Regions from separate parts of the Radiobacillus sp. PE A8.2 genome, predicted to be linked through region 2. Evidence: riboswitches for the same ligand, from Rfam matches in the RefSeq annotation. Region 2 holds a riboswitch; the other holds the start of a gene.

The links. A riboswitch is a leader RNA that binds a small molecule or an ion and turns the genes downstream of it on or off. The one in region 2 is predicted to bind S-adenosylmethionine.
Positions count from the first base shown of each region.
Region 1: another riboswitch for S-adenosylmethionine. It lies ahead of ACI6MV_RS21925 (methionine ABC transporter ATP-binding protein); the one in region 2 lies ahead of ACI6MV_RS24500 (PLP-dependent aspartate aminotransferase family protein).

Region 1 is NZ_JBJGXI010000058.1:20,300-29,003, reverse strand. Features, by position in the region: partial or broken gene ACI6MV_RS21950 (toxic anion resistance protein) at 1-540, shown strand, start outside; gene ACI6MV_RS21945 (hypothetical protein) at 770-1,162, shown strand; gene ACI6MV_RS21940 (DMT family transporter) at 1,445-2,392, shown strand; gene ACI6MV_RS21935 (MetQ/NlpA family ABC transporter substrate-binding protein) at 2,746-3,558, opposite strand; gene ACI6MV_RS21930 (methionine ABC transporter permease) at 3,627-4,289, opposite strand; gene ACI6MV_RS21925 (methionine ABC transporter ATP-binding protein) at 4,279-5,313, opposite strand; SAM riboswitch class I at 5,490-5,592, opposite strand; gene solA (N-methyl-L-tryptophan oxidase) at 5,692-6,825, opposite strand; gene ACI6MV_RS21915 (hypothetical protein) at 7,370-7,843, opposite strand; gene ACI6MV_RS21910 (DUF3221 domain-containing protein) at 7,995-8,276, opposite strand; gene ACI6MV_RS21905 (aspartyl protease family protein) at 8,524-8,704, opposite strand, start outside.
Region 2 is NZ_JBJGXI010000087.1:228-5,432, reverse strand. Features, by position in the region: gene cls (cardiolipin synthase) at 1-1,042, opposite strand, end outside; gene ACI6MV_RS24515 (gamma-type small acid-soluble spore protein) at 1,194-1,382, shown strand; gene rarD (EamA family transporter RarD) at 1,716-2,645, shown strand; gene ACI6MV_RS24505 (Hsp20/alpha crystallin family protein) at 2,693-3,184, opposite strand; SAM riboswitch class I at 3,357-3,464, shown strand; gene ACI6MV_RS24500 (PLP-dependent aspartate aminotransferase family protein) at 3,623-5,205, shown strand, end outside.

The DNA.
Region 1 (8,704 bases), on a different contig from region 2:
CAAATGATCAAATGAAGTATCAAGAAGTAAATGATCTCATACAATTACGGACCGTTTGGAAAAACGACTGTATGATTTGAAATTAAGGAGGCAAATCACGATTCAAAGTGCACCACAAATAAGACTAATCCAAAATACAAGCTAGGTTCTAGTGGAAAAAATTCAATCCTCCATATTAACAGCAATCCCATTATGGAAAAATCAAGTAGCGATCGCTCTTACGATGTTCCGACAACAGCATGCGGTTGAGGCTCAGAAACAGGTATCCATAACAACCAATGAACTTTTACTAAAAAATGCCGAAATGTTAAAAACAAACACGACTGAAACAGCCAAGTTAAACGAACGGGGCCTTGTTGATATTGAAACGTTAAAACAACACAAGAAAGTTTGGTTTCTACACTTGATGAAGTACTAAAAATACAAGACGACGGACGAAGAAAACGCCTGGAAGCGCAGCAAGAAATTAGTTCGATGGAAAATGAGTTGAAGCAAAAGCTATTGCAAATAAGAGAAGGGAATTTAATGATTGTGTTGTAGCGAAAAATTGTTTCATTTTAATAAGCAAAAACTGTGTCATCTGTTTCAAGTGGTCTCAAAAGATGAACCTGTATTCATCAATGAGATTATATAGTGACGCAATTGATTATTTTTATTGCAGCTTTTAGCATTAAAGACAAATAAAAATTTGTAAAATTGCACTTAAGCTCCCTCAGATAGAAACTTAAAACCTTATATTTCCGTCTATTATCTAAAAGGGGGTATTGGAATGATAAAAAGAATGTTATTTCTTGTTCTTCTTTCATCGATTGTACTAGTAGCCTGTAATAATCAAACAAATGGAATCAATGAAAGTGATATCGGAAATCCAACTGTGAAAGAAATTTTAACAAAAAATAATGATGCAGATATTTTTGTCTTAAATGGTGTCGTATATAGTAATGCAGAAGATATTGAGTGGGTTAATGAGATGGAATTGACTTTAGGTAAAGACATCGGTGAGATTAAAAAACAAACACAAGAAAGCGATGAATTTGAGAATTTTACTGCCTCAAAACTACCAGTCGGCACTAAAATATATGAACCAGTCGAAAAAGGGGACATCTATATTGTGCAAGTCAATGACAAAGAAAGAAGATACTTAGGTTTGCGAGAAGGATAACTTCTTTGTTCTATGTTTTTTTAAGATAGCTGTTGTTTTTTAGTTGAAGAAGACAATCGAAAGAAACGCCCAGAGATTAATAATTTCTGAGCGTTTTTCAATGCCAATTATATTGTGATTTTTCTAGTTATTTCGTTTACTAAATCATTTTCTTTTTAACCTCCTATTTATAATCGTTTGCTCCAAACCAGATAATCCCTTCAATCATTTCTTTTGCTAAACGGTCAAAGGTGTCATACGATATACTTATTTCACTTATCTATATTTGGGGAGATGAATTGGTTGAAGGGTTTATTTCAAACAAAGTGGTCAGTCATAAGTATTGCTGTCCTCTGTTCTGTCTTATGGGGAAGCGCCTTTCCCGTGCTAAAAATTAGTTACGAAGAACTGCAGATGGCTCCAGATGACATCATTGCAAAAATTGTATTTGCGGGCATTCGTTTCTTACTTGCGGGCGTGATCGTATTAGCAATCTTATTAATAATCAATCCAAAACGAATTTTCATAACTCGAAGGCAATTGTTTGTTCTGGTTATATTAGGTATTGTACAGACGGCATTACAGTACTTTTTCTTCTATAATGGTTTGGCAAAAGTAACTGGGATGCAAGGTTCGATCCTAGCAGCCAGTGGAACATTCTTCACCGTAATTCTGGCACACTATTATTACAAAAATGATCGCTTGAATTGGAAAAAATCGATAGGACTGACTGCAGGTTTTATTGGCATTATTATTGCCAATTGGGGGCAAGAGTTAAGACTTAGCTTTGATTGGGATGGAGAAGGATTCATGATTCTTTCTGGCGTTACCACAGCAGTTGCAACAATTATGGCAAAAGAGCTTGCGACAGGCATCCATCCATTTGCAGTTACTGGTTGGCAATTGAGTTTAGGTGCAATTCTCATGCTTGTTATCGGAGTGCCACAGATTAGCAAGGATGCTATCACTTTTTCACCTTTAGGATGGGGATTATTGATTTATTTGGCCCTACTTTCTTCGGCAGCATTCGGTCTCTGGTACTCTTTATTGAAATATAATCATGCCGGTGAAATCAGTATATACAAATTCGTATCACCTGTTGCCGGTACTAGCCTTTCCTCCATTTTTGTACCTGGGGAAAACTTGAATGTTTCAATTATACTAGCGATTATGATGGTCGCGATGGGGATTATAGCAGTTAATTATCCTAGCAAACAAGTTGATCAACTGAAACAAAAGCAGGTAGGATAAGATAGAGTGCAGACCTTCCATGTGAACATTTTTCCATATGATTTTTTGGTTCTATATGGAAAAAGCGCAAATTTCCTGCTTCTTAAATTAGAAAAGCGCAGTGCGCCGCTCAGAAACCTAGCGACTGGAGCGAATCGACTGAGATAAAGGAATCATGCCCCTGCAAAAGGGGGATGTCGACGTTGGACGACAAGTCCGCTTTTAGTCGACTTTCCATAAAACCTGAATCAATGATGACTTATCGTAAGGCGATTCGTGAAGTCGCTACGTTTCTGGCGCTCGGAGCTAGACACTTGTACAGATTTATATATTTCTTATTCTATTAAAAAGGAACCCCACTGGGTTCCTTTTCATTATTCTCCTATCACTTCTTCAATTGGTCGGATTACTGGAACAGCTGCTCCATCAAATTGTTCTTCGATAAAGCTTGTCACTTCATCTGAATGATAGATTTCTACAATCTTTTGTAATGCTTCTTCATCTTTACGATCTGTGTGTGCAGCGATGATATTAATATATGGTACGTTTTGATCGTCTTCACGGAATACTGGATCACTCGTTGGATTTAAACCTGCCGCAATTGCAACATCAGAGTTGATCAATGCTGCTGTAGCATCTTGTAAGCCACGAGCAGTTTGGCCAGCAGTTACCGGGACAATGTCTAAGTTCTTTGGATTTTCCGCAATAGCTTCTAAACCACCAGCACCTTCAAAGCCTTCTTCAAGTGAAATTAATTCTGCTTTCTGCAAGAGCATTAACGCTCTTCCTAAGTTTGTTGGTTCTTTTGGAACGATGATTTGTGCACCATCTTCAATGTCACTTAACGCTTCTACTTCTTCAGAGTAAATACCCATCGGCCAGATTGGCGTGGTACCAATTGCAGATAAGTTTAAATCGCGTTCTTCAATAAAAGATTCAAAGTAACTAATTGTTTGGAAAGCATTTAAATCTATTTCACCATTGTCTAATGCAATGTTTGGTTGCACATAATCGCTAAACTGAATGATTTCAATTTCAATACCTTCTTCTGCCGCTAATTCTTTCACAAGCTCCCATGTTGGTGTTTCTGCTGTAGTTGTTCCGACTTTAACAGTTTCGCTGTCAGATCCACAACCTGCAATAATAAATAGTAATAATGCTGCAAACGCAAATAAAGTTTTCTTCATATCGTCTTTCTCCTTCTTGTTGTAATTTTTATAATAGAGTGACCGAAATACACCCTGAAACTAACACATTAAGATCTTCTTATTTTTCTTGAAAAATAGTTGCCTAGTGACTGCACAAGTTGAACCATAATCACAAGGATAATAACCGTAATAATCATCACTTCTGTTTGGAATTGGTTGTAACCGTACGAGATAGCTAAGTCACCAATACCCCCTGCACCTACAGCACCAGCCATTGCTGTTGCACCAATTAAACCAATAATCGCGATCGTTAATGATAGAATTAACGATCCTAGAGCTTCTGGCAATAAAAACCGCCAAATAATCTGCCAAGGTGTTGCCCCCATCGCTTGTGCTAGTTCAATCGTACCTGAACCAACTTCTAATAATGAGTTTTCCACTAATCTACCAATATACGGTGCTGTATAAAACACTAATGGAACAATCGCTGCAGTTGTACCGATTGATGTTCCTACAATGAATCGCGTAAATGGAATGATTGCAACGATTAAGATAATAAATGGAATCGACCTGAGTACATTTACAATAACATTCAACACTTTAAATACAGCTTTATTTTCTAAAATGCCCTGTTCCCTCGTAACAACTAAAATGATTCCGAGTGGGATCCCGATTAAGATTGAAATTAGGAAAGTGACGATGATCATATACAATGTTTCATTAAGAGACCCTAATAATTCAGGCCAAAACCAAGCCCAATCAAACTGCATCTGGCACTACCTCCTTAATCGTCACCTTTTTCCCTTTAATAAAGTCAACGACTTTAGTAATCTCACTTGCTTCCCCGTTCAATTCCACAATAATATTACCAAACGGCTGTCCTTGAAGTTCTGTAATTGTTCCATAGATGACGTTAATATCTACGCTGAAATTCTTAGCAACATCAGAAAGTAATGGATCATTAGCAGATTCCCCTTTATACAGAATTCGATATACAGAATTAGAAGCACTTTTTTCTAAAACTTTTCTTAAAGTTGCTTCTGGTAACGCATCATTTAATACGGTCCGAACAAAGCTCCTAGCTATCGCTGTTTTCGGTTCAGTAAACAAATTAATAGTAGTATCCTGTTCCACAATTACGCCACCATCTAGCACGGCTACGCGATCACAAATGTCTCTAATCACGTTCATCTCATGGGTGATTAATAGAATCGTAATACCTAACTCTTCACGAACCTGCTTTAACAGTTCTAACACGTTGTTCGTTGTATCTGGATCAAGTGCCGAAGTAGCCTCATCACACAATAATACGTGTGGATCGGTTGCTAGCGCTCTAGCAATACCAACTCTTTGCTTCTGTCCACCGGAAAGTTGCTCAGGATAATGATCTGCTTTATCTGCTAGACCTACAAAAGAGAGAAGCTTCGTTACTTTTTTCTCAATCTCATCTTTGCTATAGCCTTCTAAAATAAGTGGCATAGCAACATTTCCAAACGCCGTTTTCGAATGTAAAAGATTAAACTGTTGGAAAATCATCCCTATTTTCTTACGTTCCGCTCTTAGCTTTTTAGGAGATAATTTTGTTAGATCAATTCCGTTCACTTTCACTTTTCCCGAGGTAGGCTTTTCCAATAAATTTACACAACGGATCAACGAGCTCTTACCTGCACCGCTATAGCCGACAACACCGAATATTTCGCCTTTTTTCACCTCGAGGTTTATATCTTTTAAAGCTTCAACGGGGTTTTCTCCACCCTCACCGTAAACCTTCCGAATTCCTTCAAGTACTAACATATAACTCTACTCCTTTGCTTTCTCAAACGCTGCAGTTCAGCACTGTATTAGCGTCCGTAGACTCCCACTTAAACATCCCCGTTTACTTTATGTTTTGAAGCAACAGTCGTTCTGACGATTATTCCAGTATAAAAAAGAGCCCATTTCAATTGAAAGAGGCTCTTTATTTTATAAAAACCTTATCTTTCAGAAAAAATCTTCTGTAGGATGTAGCACCTTTCTTTAAAGAAGGTTGCTGGATGTCATTGGGCCTTGTCCCTCAATCACTCTTGATAAGCATACTATTTAGTTAATATTTTCACATCATATCGTGTTGCCGCAAACTTGTCAACAATATTAGACAAACTTTGCGAATATCAAATAACGGTAATATTTACATTATTTTGGAAATCTTTTTATAGAAAAAGGACTAATATCTAATGCTGTTTCACGATTTCCCGTCACCAATTGGCTTAAAATCTCTCCGATCACACTACTGAATTTAAATCCATGTCCTGAAAATCCGCAAGCAATAATAACATGCTCATGATCAGGGTGCTTATCAATGATAAAATCCCCGTCTGGAGTCATCGTGTACGTACATGCCCTACCGATATTATGGGCACCAACTTTTGGCATACACCGTTCAGCATAACGACTTACATCTCGCTCATCTTGTTCATATGTGCCAAATTCATCTAACGGTTGGCTCATATCTCTTGGAATCCCACCATCGTGTCGCCCTATTTTGACACCTGCTTGATCAATGCTTGGAAATCCGTAATATGTTTCCGTTGGTAATTCAAATGAAAAGGCCGGAAACGCAGTCGCATTGTAGATACTTTCGTCTGTGTCAAACCAAGAGAATGTATTTCGCTCCTCTTGCAGTGGTAATTCCAACTTTACTAATGGAAGAAGCATTCTTGTACCTGCTCCAGGCGTCATGATTAAAGATTCTGCCGTAAAGCTTTCCTCAGCTGTTTCCACTTTTACACTATTTTCAAAAATAGAGATCGATGTTACGGGGGCATTAACCTTAAGCACTGCACCATGTGCTTCTGCTTGTTTACGGAACGCCCTAATACAATTCTCACTCATTAATACTCCTGAATCTACCTCAAAACAGCCCACATATCCTTCTGGCACACGAAAGCCAGTCCAACGTTGATTAATTTCATCGGCAGTTAATTGCTCTACATTCAAGGAATAACTATTGGCACTACGAATCACGTTTTGAATAAAGGTTGATTCTGGTTTTCCAACATTAATAACTCCAGTAGGAATAAAAATCTTCTCGTCAGATTGCTCCTCAAGTTCATACCATAGCTCTTGCGCACGTAAAGCCATTTCAACATAGCTTTCCCCTTCACCATAAGCATGTCGTATAATTCTTGTTTCCCCATGGTGAGATCCTTCAGCATGCGGAGGATTATGGGAATCAATTAATAATACACGCTTCCCTTGTTTTGCTAAGTAATAGCCTGCAGCCATGCCCATCGAGCCCGCGCCTACTATAATAACATCATAGTCCATCTATATATACGCTCCTTTAATGTTAAGCAAGTATCATAATTACAATAACTAAAATCATACCTTCATTAGCAGCAAAATTCAATAATTTTAAGACGCCTATAAGGTTATACTATTAGGAAAGCAATGTTGCCGGATTATGAGGAGGAGTGAGTGCTCGGTGGTGTATTGGGGGCTGGGCATGACGGGGAGTCGCTGACGGCCACCACTGCGCTTATCTGTGACAAAAGAGCCATTTTTAGAATGGAGCGGCCACCAGCGCACTTATTTAACTGAAATTGTAGTTTCAGAGGTTTGTTATTGGTAAATTAGTGCTGTGGTGGCCGTCAAAACATCAAAACTGGAATCCAAGGTATAATAAGGACTTCTGTGACCGCTTAGTTCTGGACGCCTTCACAGTGCCGCGTTCCAAAACAACCAATGACCTTTTACTAAAAATGCCGAGATGATAAAAGAAATACGTTGAAGCAAAAGCTATTACACATAACTGAAGATAATTAAATGACCGTATTGCCATGTAATAGGTGCCAGGCACTTTTTAAGGATACTATCGTTCCTTAGAGACCCCCATCAATGTTGGATCAGCACCGTACCAAGTTTGATGATCATTATCCTCGGTGAACGGTTGAATCCAGCTAGCACCGAAATGAAAAATTTGATTTTTGGTAGATGAATTTGTTTCACATTGAATTCCATTACTCAAATAATTCCCTGTATAGTCATAACCGTATTCCGTCTCCAAACCAAAACTCGCCTCTGCGCCAATTGTAAGTTTGGTAGAATTTTTATAAAAAGCAATTGTTTCGAACCTTTCACCACTTTCAATGTCTCCCTCTATATCAATTGATGGTAGGCAGCATCGGATCTTCTGGACCTTTGAATTATTACTAAATTTATACTCAATTAGATATCTGCCATTAACATCTGAGCATCTTTTATCTAAAGAAACCTTCGTTGCCTTGAAATTGATTTCATCATTATTAACAAACAATTTAATTGGGCCAATAGGAGTTAATAGCATTTATGCATCTCCCTCTCTATCCACTCTATTCTGTTCACCTTTATGCATATCACGAACAATTCTTCAGATATAAATGTAACTGTTTAACAATCGGTCATGATCAATATATTTCATTGCATATCATATTAAAGTTCCAGTTAGTGAAGCAAAGTTATTCATCTACTTCATACTTTCCTAATCGCCCTTGTGGTGGCTGACTATCGTTTAAATTGCCATCTATCCAAACCTTGACGTTTGATCCTTTTTGTAATGTTTTAAAATCACTTTTATCGTCAAATGATAATAGTAGTTCTCTTTCGTAGCCTTGCTCGATTATTCCAGATTGAATCTCCATTAAATCTTGATTACTTTCTTTTAATTCTAAAACTTCCCCTTCAAAATCTGTTTTACTACTATATGTTTTATTTTCCGAACACCCAACTAAATGAAATATTATAATGACTAATCCAATTAAAATGAATGGAAATTCTGAGGTTCATATTCAATCCACCCTCTATCTATATTCGCATTTATCTTTTTAATAAAAGTTCCAACATATCGGCTTCTACTAACCTGTTGCCCTTAGATTATAGTAGCTGCTGATTCTGTTTTTGCACCCATTAGCACAAATAACAACATTCAACCTTTTTGTTTATCTGGATTGTTCTGGATTTTAAGTTATAAAATATAATCCTAACCCTTTACTCCGATTGATAGATAGCTAATTTATCCATATTAATTATAAATCCATGCTCTTTAAGAATATCTAACCCTAACAAACCATTATGTCCTTCAGGTAACATACCCACATCTAATTCAAACTCCTTAATTGAAAATGTATCTATCTTTATTTCCTCCATCACCTTAGTATAAAAAGGAACA
Region 2 (5,205 bases):
AGGCATCTTTTAAGCTTTCATCTGGAATAAAGTACGGTGTTTGAATATATATATAATCCTTTGCTTCCATAATCATCTTTATGTATCCATTTTTTATTTGCTCCCATTCAGAATCCGGTCCACTAGAAACAATTTGCACTCCTACATTTCCGGCAGGTTCCGATACAAAATATGTAGATTCATAAGAAATGTGATGCCTTGATGCTTGATTCCAATCTAAAATGAATCTTGTTTGCATATGATGAACAGCATTACCAATCATTCGCAAGTGTGTATCGCGCCAATAGCCAAAGCGCTTATTATAGCCTAAATATTCATCCCCAATGTTAAAACCGCCAATGTATCCGATATTACCATCAATAATGGCTAGTTTGCGGTGGTTGCGATAGTTTATTTTAAAATTTACTTTTGGGATAAATGATGGAAAAAACGATTCTACCTCGCCTCCCGCTTCTCTAATCCGCTTAATATACTTCCTACTCAAGCTTCTCGATCCAAGGTCATCATATAGTACTCTTACTTGTACACCTTCCTTGGACTTCTTAATGAGCGCATCAGCCAGGCGTTGTCCAAGCTCATCGTGGCGAATGATATAGTACAATAAATGGATGTGGTCATGTGCATTTTCAATATCTTGTATGAGTGCATTGAATTTCTTAATACCATCTGTAAAGATTTCTACTTCATTATTTTGCGAGAAAATCGCATCATCATTACGTAGGTGTAAGTAGATTAAATCTTTATATGGGATCATTCCCTCATTACTAATTTCAAAGGACCCATCCTCTAATCCACGCAACTGAGATTGTACTGCTCGCTTCACACCGAGCCTACTTTTCGTATCCCATGTAAAAATCTTTTTGTTACTTAATCTTCTTCCAAAAATTAAATACAATATAAATCCCATTAACGGGATAAATAATAAAACCATCAGCCATGCCCACGTAGATGTTGCATTACGTCTTTCCAAAAATACGATCGCCAAAGCTAACAAGATATTCATAAAAATAATAAAACCAAAAATATAGGGAATCCAACTCATCCTTCTATTTCCCCTTCCCAAGTGAAAACATGAATTGCTACCTACCATAATAGCACATACAACCAAATATCGATTGAATACAGCTACATTTTTTTCGTCAACATAGAAACCTTACAGTTGAAAATAATAAGCATAAAAGGAGGATGATTATATGTCAGACAAAGATATTACAGTAGCTGGAACAAATATTAGCTCAGTAAAAAGTTTAAATAGCCAATCTGGTATGTCCTATAATGAAGCCAAAGCATTTATTGCACGAACTACTGGTGGTCATGGTACAAAAAAGTATAGTACCACTGACGTAGGTAAAGTTCGACGAGAAATTCAAGGTAAGAAGTAAACAATCTCCCTCACACCTAGTTAAGTACGTGTGAGGGGCTTTTTTGTGTCTAGCTCCGAGTGCCAGAAACTAGGCGACTTCACGAACCGCCTTACGATAAGTCATCATTGATTCAGGTTTTATCGAAAGTCGACTAAGGTCGGACTTGTCGTCCAACGTCGACATACCCCCTTTGCGGGGGCATGATTCCTTTATCTCAGTCGATTCACTCCAGTCGCTACGTTTCTAAGCGGCGCTCTGCGCTTTTCTTAGATTCAGTTTAATTTGTTGCTTTTTTAGTAATACAAACCTAAACTTATTCTATTCGAGTTATTAAAAAAGAGGTCATCTGTAATGGAAAATAAAGAATTTAAGTTGGGAATCGTTTATGCAGCTGGGTCATATATCCTCTGGGGATTTCTACCAATTTATTGGAAGCAGTTAAATTTCACATCTCCCGGAGAGGTGCTTGCCCACAGAATCGTTTGGGCATTTATTTTCATGATAATTTTATTAGCATTAACTGGTAAGTGGAATAACTTCATTCGTGAATGCATCCTCATTGCTAAAGATAAAAAGAAACTTATTGGCATCACCATAGCATCGATAGTTATTAGTATCAATTGGCTGTTATTTATATGGGCTGTTAACAGTGATCATGTGGTTCAAGCAAGCCTTGGCTATTATATCAATCCACTCGTAAGCATTTTGTTAGGCATGTTTATCTTAAAAGAAACATTGACCCGATGGCAGGTTATTTCTTTTATATTAGCAGCTGTAGGTGTCATATATTTAACATTCAGTTTTGGCGTTTTTCCATGGGTATCAATTATGCTAGCATTATCATTCGGTGTATACGGTCTATTAAAAAAGACTGTCGACATCAGTGCAACATTCGGACTCACGATAGAAACGGTGATCGTTTTACCAATTGCACTTATCTATTTGATTAGTACACAATTTCAAACTGGTACATTTCCAACCATATGGTCAACGAACACAACTTGGTTAATTTTAGCTGGGCCGGTCACTGCCATTCCGTTACTATTATTTGCTAGTGGCGCAAAGCGAATTCCTTTATCGATGGTCGGATTTTTACAATACTTCGCACCAACGCTGATGCTCATTTTAGGTGTATTTATGTATCATGAAGCATTTACACAGGGACACTTGGTAGCCTTTGTATGTATTTGGACAGCTTTAACCATTTATACCGTGTCTCGTACAAAATGGTTTAAAAAGCTCGAGGCAAAATCTGCCTATAAGAAATCGCTCGAAAGCTAACAGATGGCTTTTTAAAGAAAATAAGCTAATAGGTTACCCTATTAGCTTTATTCAATATCAAGATTATAATCCGTTCGCGGTTTTTTCGGGCCACGAATCTCTAGTACCCCATTCCTGTATTTAGCCTTGGCTGTTTTTTTATCGACAGCATAAGGTAGTGTTACCTCACGTTCCGATTGATAATAACGTCGTTCTCTATGATAGTAACTATTGCTTTCATCGTATTTTTTTACATCTTGATCATTCGATAGACGTATTTTCAGTCGATCACCCACAACATCTAGATGTATATTTTCTTTGTTTACACCTGGTACATCAACCTCAACGATCCATTCCTTATCGGTTTCATACATATCTACCGGTATACTTTTCTGCGGTGTATTGTTTTGAAAAAAAGAATCGATTGAGGCCATGATATTGTTCGTTGGTTTCAATTGAAAAAAATCATCCATTTGTCGAAGAAAATCTGGTGACGTATTTGTATTATTTCTTACATTCCTTTTTGATCGTTTAGATGAATATTTAGATTCCTCTGCCATACGATTAACCTCCTTGTTTTGCGCCCTACACTTTAACCTATGTAATGGAACCCTAATGAGTATAGGCATTCGTTTATATGGATCAAGTTAATCATTATTATTTGAAAATTTGAAAAAAATGGTTGACGCACTGTTTTTAGTCATTTATAATCCAATTAAGTTAATCGCATATCTCTTATCAAGAGAGGCTGAGGGAATAGGCCCTGTGAAGCCCGGCAACCGTCAAGAGTACTTGAAATGGTGCCAAATCCTACAGATGTAACAATCTGAAAGATAAGAGGAGGAACCGGTAATTTCAAGTCCTCTTCTTCGGAAGGGGGCTTTTTTGTCCCCTCTCTCTTCTCACACATCTACATCACGACCCAGGATTTCAGAAAATTTGCTTGTTAGTCGCACCACATGTGTCATCAGTTTTTAAAATTTAAGGAGGATGTACTTATGACAAATTCATTTCAATTCCAAGGAACAGAAACACAATTATTACACGGAGGGCAAACACCAGATCCAACAACTGGTTCACGTGCTGTACCGATTTACCAAACAACTTCCTATGTATTTCGCGATACCGAGCACGCCCAAAATCTATTCGCACTAGCTGAACCAGGTAATATTTATACACGGATTATGAATCCAACGGTTGATGCTTTTGAACAACGGATAGCGTTACTTGAAGACGGTGTGGCAGCAGTTGCAACCGCATCTGGCTCTTCTGCAATCACATTAGCAATATTCAATCTTGCTGGCGCTGGAGATGAAATCGTTGCCGATAGTAATCTGTATGGTGGTACCTATAATCTGTTCGCCAAGACTTTGCCAAAATACGGTATAAACGTTAAATTTGTAGACGGTTCTGACCCAGAAAATTTCCGAGCTGCGATCACGTCGAAGACCAAAGCTATTTATGGAGAAATAATTACCAACCCTAGTTTGAACGTATTTGATATTGAGGCTGTTAGTGAGATTGCACACGCACATGATATTCCGTTAATTATCGATAATACTTTTGCTAGTCCATATGCTTGCAAACCAATAAGCTGGGGTGCTGATATTGTTGTACACTCCGCAACAAAATGGATAGGCGGACACGGCACATCTATCGGCGGTGTTGTGGTTGATGGTGGAAGATTCAATTGGAACAATCCAAAATTCCCAGGATTTATCGAACCAGATGATAGCTATAATGGCATCCGTTTTGGTATTGACATTGGACCACCAGCATTTGCAATTAAATTACGTGTTCAATTATTAAGAGATATTGGACCATCGTTAAGTCCACAAAATGCTTTCTTGTTCTTACAAGGTTTAGAAACATTGAATTTGCGACTTGATCGACATAATCAAAATGCAAAAGCTATAGCAAACTACTTGCAAAATCACCCAAGTGTTGAGTGGGTATCTTATCCAGGTTTAGAAGAACATCCTTCCCACCAGTTAGCGAACAAATACTTAGGTGGCGGCTATGGATCTATCGTTAATTTCGGTATTAAAGGTGGCCGAGAAGCTGGAAGAAAAGTAATTGACAACATCAGCTTATGGTCACACGTAGCGAATGTCGGCGATGCTAAATCACTTATTATTCACCCTGCATCAACAACACATCAGCAATTAGATGAAGTGAGCTTAAAAAGCAGCGGTGTAACAGAGGATTTAATACGATTGTCTGTTGGTCTTGAGTCAATAGATGATATTATTAGCGACCTAGACCAAGCTATTGCTATCGCAACTGGCACTGCAGGCACGATTCAAACTACAGACGAAGCAGCGATCACTTGGGCACTTCAATCACCTTTCGATCGCGCGAATGGTCAACTTAGACAAAAAACAATAGCAGTTGCCGGACTAGGTACTGATGAAAATAATCAAGCGTATAAAGCAGTTCAGAAATTACAGCAATCCGGATATAAGATTGTACCTATTTCATCAAGTGAAGAGTCACAACTAGGGCAGACTGCATATCCTACAGTTGCAGCAGTGTCTGATGATATAGATATTTTATACATCGTAGATCCATCGTCTATTCA